Cohaesibacter sp. ES.047: one gene and its partner. Each later gene encodes a partner of the first gene's protein in a complex. Links are inferred from orthologs where the notes say so. Each region holds a gene or a part of one and is shown in the gene's direction. Other genes may lie near its edges.

Region 1 (4,679 bases):
GGATCGGTGCCAAGCAGGATGACGCTGTCCATGTCTCCCCCCAACCGTTCCACACTGGCCAAACAGAACAACGGATCAAGCCTGTCGTCACGCTGGCGCATCACGACTTGATCGCCATCGAACAGATAGAAGCGCGCACCCGGTGCTGCCATCATGCGTTCAAGAGTGGTTTCGTCCCGTGCTTCGGTGTCGCGATCAAGGCGGTTGTGCGCATATCCAAGACCTTCAAAGGTCGGCAGCGTGTGCGAAAAGGCAAAGAAGTCGTCATTGGAAAGGCTAGCCATTGGATCCGGACCATTCATTCTTTAATAGCGGGCTGTGAAAGCGGGGATCAACCCTGAGAACCGGGAGGAGAAAACAGGGCAGGGGGATGATATGGCTCTCTTTTACGCGCCCTTCAGCGTCTTATGCAAGGGATCTGTCTTTTGCAAACCGTCAGAGCAGCGCGGCTCTGAGCGTTTCGATCATTTTCTCCGCGTCCTGGTCAGAGTAGGGGCGGGCTGGCAATTTGCCCCAGATCGGGCCGGGCCATGCGCCGTCGCCTTCATTGCGAGCGATCACATGCACATGGAGCTGACGGACCTGATTGCCCAGTTGCGCCACATTGAGTTTGTCGCAGCCAGTGGCCTGTTGCAGCGCTTGGGATACCTGCCGAATCTCGTCCATGAGCAAGTGTTGCTCGCCACGGGCCAGATCAATCAGTTCCACAAGACTGCTTCGCTGGGGCACCATCAGCAGCCAGACGAAATTGGCATCGTTCATCAGCCGCACGCTACACAGCTCAAGCTCGGCCAGTGGCAGACTGTCGCCTTCGAGTTGGGGATCAAGTGTGAATTGGGCCATTGTGTCTCTCCAAGGTTCTGCGGCTTTTTCATCACGATTGCGCTCTGCCTCTTGCATTCGCTTGCAACAAATGACATATGAACCAGTGGAAGGTTGGCAATGGACGTTCCCCTCGCCAATCGGGTCAGGTCCGGAAGGAAGCAGCCCTAACGAGTTACAGAGCGGGTCATCTGTTCAGCCTTCCACTTTCTCCACAAAATCTGTTCGATCCGGTATCCTGCAAGACGGGCGCTTGATGCACCCTTTCCGCCCGGTGCCTTGCTGTCAACAGGCAGCATCTCACTGCGACAAGAAAGGTGACGTGTCGTTGTCTCCTCTGCTATGGATGGAGCTTACGGTCACAATGGTGAACAAGGACTTCTCGATGGACGGTCAGGATCTTCAATCCCACGCAGGATATCGTGTGCTGGCGCGCAAATATCGCCCGGCAGGCTTTGAAGACATGGTCGGCCAGACGCCGATGATTCGCACCCTGACCAATGCATTCGCCACTGGCAGGATTGCTCAGGCCTACATGTTGACCGGTGTGCGCGGCGTCGGCAAGACCACAACAGCTCGCATCCTCGCCCGCGCTCTCAATTATGAAATTCCCGGTGAGATCGACGAACCGACCATTAATATGGATCGCATCGGCACCCATTGTCAGGCCATCATGGAAGGCCGCCATGTCGACATCATGGAGATGGACGCGGCGTCCCACACATCGATCAACGACATTCGCGAGATCATCGAGGCGGCCCGCTACAAACCGGTGAGCGCCCGCTACAAGGTCTATATCATCGATGAGGTGCACATGCTCTCGACTGCCGCTTTCAATGGTCTGCTGAAGACCCTTGAAGAGCCGCCCGAGCATGTGAAGTTCATTTTCGCAACGACCGAAATCCGCAAGGTCCCCGTCACGGTCCTGTCGCGCTGTCAGCGCTTTGACTTGCGCCGCATTGATGCCGCTGACATGGCAGGCTACATGCGCAAGATCTGTGACAAGGAACAGGTCGATATCGAGGACGATGCGCTGCAGATGATCGCCCGCGCAGGCGAGGGATCGGTGCGCGATTCTCTGTCCCTTCTTGATCAGGCGATTTCCCACGGCGCGGGCAAGATTACCACCGAGACAACCCGCCAGATGCTGGGGCTCGCTGACCGGGCGCGGATCATTGATCTGTTTGAGGCCGTGATGAAAGGCGATATAGCCACCGCACTTGAGGAGTTGAAAGCGCAATATGACATCGGGGCCGATCCAGCGGTCGTGCTCTCGGATCTGGCCGATTTCGTTCATCTCGTCACCCGCCTGAAGCTCACGCCCGACGCCCAGTCGGATGCAGCGGCAACCGAAGCTGAAAAGAGCCGGGGCCGCGATTTTTCCGGTCAGCTGTCTGTTCGGGTGCTATCGCGTGCCTGGCAGATGATCCTCAAGGGGCTGTCGGAGGTGCAGACATCGCCGCGACCTCTGGCGTCGGCAGAAATGGTGCTGGTCCGCCTTGCCTATGTCGCGGACCTTCCCACCCCGGACGAGGCCCTGCGCCATCTGACCAATCGCGATTATCGCCCGCCGATGCCAACGGGCGCGGGCGCCGGTCCATCAGTGCCGCCTGACGCCACCACACCGCCTCCCGATGCCCAAAGCTCTGCGGTGGCAGACCCCCATGAGACGCCTTCAAGCAACAATGGCCCGACGGCCATGCGGGCAACAAGCGGGCGCTCCACACCGGTCTCGACGCCCGATCAGGCTCCCGCTGCGACCTTGGGACAGGCTGAGCCTGTCAAAACTGAAAAGGCAGACCTTCGGCTGGTCGCCAGCAACAGCGAAGCCGACGTCGCCAAACGAAAGCCGACCGGGGATGACGCGCAACCACGCGAATCCTCGCTCAGACCAGTCATCACCCGCTTTGAACAGATCGTCGCAATCGCCAAGAAGAATCGCGATATTGCGCTGCAATTGATACTGGAATCCGCCGTACGCCCGATCAGTATGGAGCAGGGCCGACTTGTCATCGCCTATGACGGCTTTGACAGCGAAGCCTTTCAGTCGAAGCTCTCTCGCAAGCTTGGTGACTGGACCGGCGAACGCTGGATCGTCGAACTTGCAGGTGAGGGCGGCGGCGCGACGATTTCCGAACGCAAGGAAGAACGGGAACGACAGGCCCGCGAAGAGGCCGATCAGCATCCGCTCGTCGAAGCTGTGCGCGACATGTTCCCCGGCTCCAAGATTGTTGATGTTCGCTTCCATCGCGATTTCGAGGAAGAATTCCTCGAAGTGGCCGCGGAAGAGCTCAACGAACAGGAAGACGATCTCCCCATCCTGCTTGCAGATGATGATGACTTCGGGATCGATGAGGATTTGTAGCTTGAACCGGAGCAATCCGGTCTCATATACAGTCCAGTCACAATCAATAGAGTAGCACAGACTGTCCGCTTCGGCTCACACTGGCCGGAAAAGACAGGATCAACAAGGGAAGCGATCATCATGGACATGATGAAGATGATGAAGAAGGCCAAGGAAATGCAGGCCAAAATGGCCGAGATGCAGGAACAGGTGGCCGAAATGGAAGCGACCGGCGTGGCCGGTGGAGACACGGTCAAGATCACCCTGTCTGGCAAGGGTGTGATGAAGACGCTCTCCATTGATCCGTCTTTGATCAATCCCGACGATGCTGAAATCCTTGAGGATCTCATTATCGCCGCGCACAACGACGCCAAGTCCAAGGTCGAAGCTGCGATGCAGGAAAAGATGCAGGATATGGCTGGCGAACTCGGCCTGCCAGCAGGCATGAACCTGCCGTTCTAGGCATCCCGCCCGATGCAAGCGAGTTGATCCGATGACCCTGTCCTCCCTGTTGCTTTATGCCGGGACGCTGTTTCTGGTTGCCAGTGTCCCCGGCCCGAGCATCACTGCACTGGTGGCCCGCGTTCTGAGCCGCGGCTCGCGCGACGTGCTGCCTTTCGTCGTTGCCATGTGGCTGGGGGAAGCGATCTGGCTATCGCTGGCCATCGGGGGACTTTCTATCGTGGCGTCGGCCTTTGCCTCGGTCTTTGTCGTCATCAAATGGCTTGGCTGCGCCTATCTGGTTTATCTGGCCTACACGATGTGGACCACCCGCCAAGATGATGAGACCGAGCAGGGCCTTCCAAACCGCTCGTCAGGTGTCGGCATGTTTCTGGCCGGGTTTGCGGTGACCATGGGCAACCCCAAGATCATGCTCTTTTACGCAGCGCTGCTGCCGACGTTGATCGATCTGGGGTCTGTGACGGCGATTGGCTGGTTCGAGCTGCTGATCACCATGGTGATCACGTTGGCAACGGTCGATCTGGGCTGGGTTTTCTTTGCCAGCAAGGCCCGTCGCCTGTTGCACAGCCCGCGCGCGGTGCGCATTGCCAATCGGGCAGGTGCCGTTGCCATGGCAGGTGCAGCTGCGGCGATTGTCAGCAAAACCTGAAGGGTTGGTCGCCCGCTAGGGGGACCGCAGCAAGAGGTGTGGAATGGCCAATCACATGGCAGGACCTGAAATTGAAAGCCTGATTAAGTTGCTGGCACGCCTGCCGGGGCTGGGGCCGAGATCCGCGCGCCGCGCGGCTCTGCATCTGATCAAGAACAAGGAGCAGCTTCTGGTGCCGCTGTCTGCCGCCATGGCGACCGCCGTGGAGAAGGTGCAGGTCTGTGAGACCTGCGGCAACATCGACAGCAAAAGCCCTTGCACTATCTGCACCGATACCCGGCGCGATCCCACCCTGTTGGTGGTCGTCGAGGATGTCTCGGATCTCTGGGCGCTTGAACGGGCGTCCGTGCTCAATGCCGCCTATCACGTGCTGGGCGGGACCCTGTCACCGCTTGATGGCAT
Region 2 (3,795 bases), 1.7 Mb from region 1 along the record:
AATGAAAACACAGCAGACGGCCACAAAGGAAAATGTTGATATGGAGATGGGTGCGGCTGCTCATCAAGCTTTTCCTAAGGCTGCCTCCCGACAAGAGGAGCCTTCGGTGAAAGTGGGCAAAGAAGAATGGGATCGTGTTAGACAGCGGTTGCAGGCAGAGCTCGGAGAAGATGTCTTTTCAAGCTGGTTCGCAAGCGTTGAATTGGAAGACGAACAGAACGGACTGGTTATCCTGTCGGTTTCGACCCGGTTTCTGAAATCCTGGATCCAGTCTCATTATGGCGAACTGCTGATGTCGCTCTGGCGCGAGGAATGCGAGCAGGTGCGCCGAATCGATTTGTTCGTGCGCGGCGCCGTTCGTCCCAAGCCTGCGCAGGCCAAAACTCAGGCTCCGGCTCTGGACGGTGGCGAGCATTCAAGTGCTTTTGCCCGTCAGCAGGCCAGCAGCTCCATGAGTTCCGATCATGATCATATGGGCGGCTCGCCGCTCGATCCGCGTCTGACCTTCGAAACCTTCGTTGTGGGCCAGTCCAACACCCTCGCACATGCGGCAGCAAAACAGGTCGCCATGGCTCAGCCAGGCCAGCCGGTTTCTTTTAACCCGCTGTTCATCCATGCGTCTGTCGGTCTGGGCAAGACACACCTTTTGCAGGCCATCGCTTGGGAAGCCAAAAAGTCCAATCCGTCGGCCAAGGTGCTTTATCTGACGGCTGAACGCTTCATGTATTCGTTCGTTCAGGCGCTCAAGAGCCAGTCGGCTCTCGACTTCAAGGACACATTGCGCGACATCGATATTCTCCTGATCGACGATCTGCAGTTCCTGCAGGGCAAGTCGATCCAGCAGGAATTCTGCCACACGCTCAACAGCCTCATCGACGGCGCCCGTCAGGTGGTGGTTGCGGCTGATCGCCCGCCGGTCGAGCTGGAAAGCCTCGATGAACGCGTCCGTTCGCGTCTGGCCGGTGGTCTGGTCAGCGAATTGCAGCCCCTTGAGAAGGAACTGCGGCGCTCGATCCTCACGGATCGTGCCCAGCAGGCGTCGCGCCGGGATCCGAATCTGGCCATTCCCGAGCTGGTGCTTGACCATGTGGCCGGCATCATCCGCTCGAATGGACGGGATCTTGATGGTGCTTTCAACCGCCTGATGGCACACAATCAACTGACCGGCGCTCCGATTTCGGTGGAGATGGCCGAGCAGGCACTGAAGGATCTGATCCGCTCGAAAGAGCCGCGCCGCATCCGTATCGAGGATATCCAGCGCGTTGTTTCCAAGCATTACAATGTGTCACGCTCTGACCTGTTGTCTTCTCGCCGGACCCGCACGATCGTGCGTCCGCGCCAGATCGCGATGTATCTGTCCAAGATGCTGACGCCACGCTCCCTGCCGGAAATCGGTCGGCGGTTTGGCGGTCGCGACCACACGACGGTTCTGCATGCCGTGCGCAAGATCGAGGAGCTCGCAGGATCTGACAATACCCTGCAGCAGGAAATCGAGATGCTGAAGCGGAACATCGCCGAGTAGCAAATCGGCACATCAGCAGCAGCCCTCAGGCATCCCTTGAGACTGCACCGAAAAATAGCGCTGATAAGTGCGAGAAATTTGAGGGGATCGGCTCAGTAATTGAGCCGATCCCCTTGCCATATCCGGCCATTCGGTTCAAAGTTGCGTCCCCGCACTTGCCGGTATCTGGTTCGGGAACGCGTATTGATTGTAATGAAGTAGGGAATTTAGGGATATGAAAGTCACTCTCGAGCGGGCAACCCTTTTGAAGTCGCTGAACCATGTCCATCGGGTGGTAGAGAGACGGAATACCATTCCGATCCTCTCCAACGTGCTCCTCAGAGCCGAAGGGGGAGATCTGGTCTTCAAGGCAACCGACCTCGATCTGGAAGTGCTGGAAACAGCGCCGGCCATGGTTGAAGTAGGGGGCGCAACCACCGTCCCGGCTCACATGCTCTATGACATCGTTCGCAAATTGCCCGACGGCTCGGAAGTGACTCTTGAGACGAACGAAGATCAGACGTCCCTTGCCATCAGCGCCGGTCGGTCGCATTTCACCTTGCAGATCCTGCCGGTAACGGACTTCCCCGACATCACGGCCGGAGAGTTCAGCCACACCTTCACGATCAAGGCGCTTGATCTCAAGCGACTCATCGATCACACGCAGTTCGCGATCTCGACAGAGGAAACGCGCTATTATCTCAACGGCATCTATGTGCACAGCATTGAGGTCGACGGCACCCAGCTGTTGCGCGCTGTGGCCACGGACGGTCACCGTCTGGCACAAGCTCAATTGCCCGCTCCGGCAGGGGCTGCTGGCATGCCCGGCGTGATCGTGCCGCGCAAGACCGTTTCGGAAGTCCAGAAGCTGATTGAAGACCCCGAAGCAAACATTGCGGTCGAGCTATCCGAATCCAAAATCCGCCTGACGATCGGGCCGGTCGTGCTGACGTCCAAACTGATCGACGGCACCTTCCCGGACTATGAAAAGGTCATCCCAAAAGGCAACGACAAGGCCATGAAGGTCGAGAATGCCCTGTTTGCCCAAGCGGTTGATCGTGTGGCGACCGTGTCCAACGAACGGGGCCGCGCGGTCAAGCTGAGTGTCGAGTCTGGCCGTCTGGTGCTCTCTGTTTCCAACCCCGATTCGGGCACGGCAACCGACGAGCTGGCAGTGGAGTATGATTCCGAACCGATGGAAATCGGCTTCAATGCCCGTTACCTGCTGGACATCACCAACCAGCTGGAAAGCGACAGCGCGCAATTCCGACTGGCTGATTCCGGCTCGCCGACCCTCATTCAGGACTATGGTGACAATGACACGCTCTATGTGCTGATGCCGATGCGCGTGTGATCGGATCCGCTCCGACGACATCACGATCAGATGGAGCGTTTCCATGGGCATTTCTTCGGAAATGCCCTTTTTGACTCAAAGCCGCACAAGGCAGGCAACAGACAGGGACTGGTTCGCACGCATGACAGATACGCCTTCAGCCGCCGCCTTTCTGACGCAGGACGATGCGCCTGTCGACAGGGTTTCGGTTCGATCTGTCAGCCTGACCGACTATCGCAACTATCCCACCCTGTCGCTGGCCCTTACTGGTCGGCATGTCGTCCTGACCGGAGCCAACGGATCGGGCAAGACCAATTTGCTTGAGGCCATTTCCTTTCTGTCACCGGGCCGCGGGCTCCGGCGTGTCGCCTATCCGGACATCGCCCGCGAGGGGGCGTCAGGCAGCTGGGCGGTCTCCGTTGCCATCGATACGCCCTTTGGCCCGACAAAACTGGGAACCGGCCTGCAACCGAGCCCGGATGGCTCCATGCAACGGCGCATCCGGATCAATGGCGCTCCGAGCAAATCGGCGGAAGGCCTTGGCGACCATGTTTCGGTGATCTGGCTCACCCCTCAGATGGACAGCCATTTTACGGGCGCAGCGTCCGAGCGGCGTAAGTGGCTCGACCGGATGGTGCTGGCCATCGACAAGACCCATGGCAGCCGCGTCAATGCGTTCGAGAAAGCGATGCGCCAGCGCAATCGGCTGCTCGAAGAGGCCCCGCACGAGACGGTTTGGCTTGATGGCATTGAGGCCCAGATGGCCGAATATGGCTCAGCCATCGCGACCGCAAGGGCCGAATTGGTTTCGCTCCTGAACCGATCTCTTGATTTGCTGCATGCAAACGAAGGGTCATCGGCCTTTCCCAATGCTCTGGTGGGGCTTGAAGGCATTCTGGAAGCCGAGGCTTTTTCGCGCCCGGCGATCGAGAGCGAAGAGCATTATCGCGGCATCCTGGCG

Evidence for each region.
Region 2: the proteins of CPH65_RS10450 (region 1) and dnaN are in contact, whole or in part, in a cryo-EM structure (PDB 8GIZ), measured with the Escherichia coli proteins. The link is inferred for Cohaesibacter sp. ES.047 from one-to-one orthologs.

Annotation. Positions count from the first base shown.
Region 1 is NZ_LT907844.1:2,289,135-2,293,813, forward strand. The notes cover bases 818-3,697. They hold CPH65_RS10450 (DNA polymerase III subunit gamma/tau), read left to right. Parts: upstream 818-1,207; coding sequence 1,208-3,187; downstream 3,188-3,697. Other genes in these bases: CPH65_RS10440 (HIT family protein), read right to left, coding at 818-843; CPH65_RS10455 (YbaB/EbfC family nucleoid-associated protein), read left to right, coding at 3,305-3,628; CPH65_RS10460 (LysE family translocator), read left to right, coding at 3,660-3,697. In the rest of the region: nudC (NAD(+) diphosphatase), read right to left, coding at 1-284; more of CPH65_RS10440, read right to left, coding at 436-817; more of CPH65_RS10460, read left to right, coding at 3,698-4,277; recombination mediator RecR, read left to right, coding at 4,321-4,679. UniProt on the Escherichia coli protein: Part of the beta sliding clamp loading complex, which hydrolyzes ATP to load the beta clamp onto primed DNA to form the DNA replication pre-initiation complex.
Region 2 is NZ_LT907844.1:598,508-602,302, forward strand. Bases 900-3,795 are described here. They hold dnaN (DNA polymerase III subunit beta), read left to right. Parts: upstream 900-1,736; coding sequence 1,737-2,855; downstream 2,856-3,795. Other genes in these bases: dnaA (chromosomal replication initiator protein DnaA), read left to right, coding at 900-1,522; recF (DNA replication/repair protein RecF), read left to right, coding at 2,899-3,795. In the rest of the region: more of dnaA, read left to right, coding at 47-899. UniProt on the Escherichia coli protein: Confers DNA tethering and processivity to DNA polymerases and other proteins. Acts as a clamp, forming a ring around DNA (a reaction catalyzed by the clamp-loading complex) which diffuses in an ATP-independent manner freely and bidirectionally along dsDNA.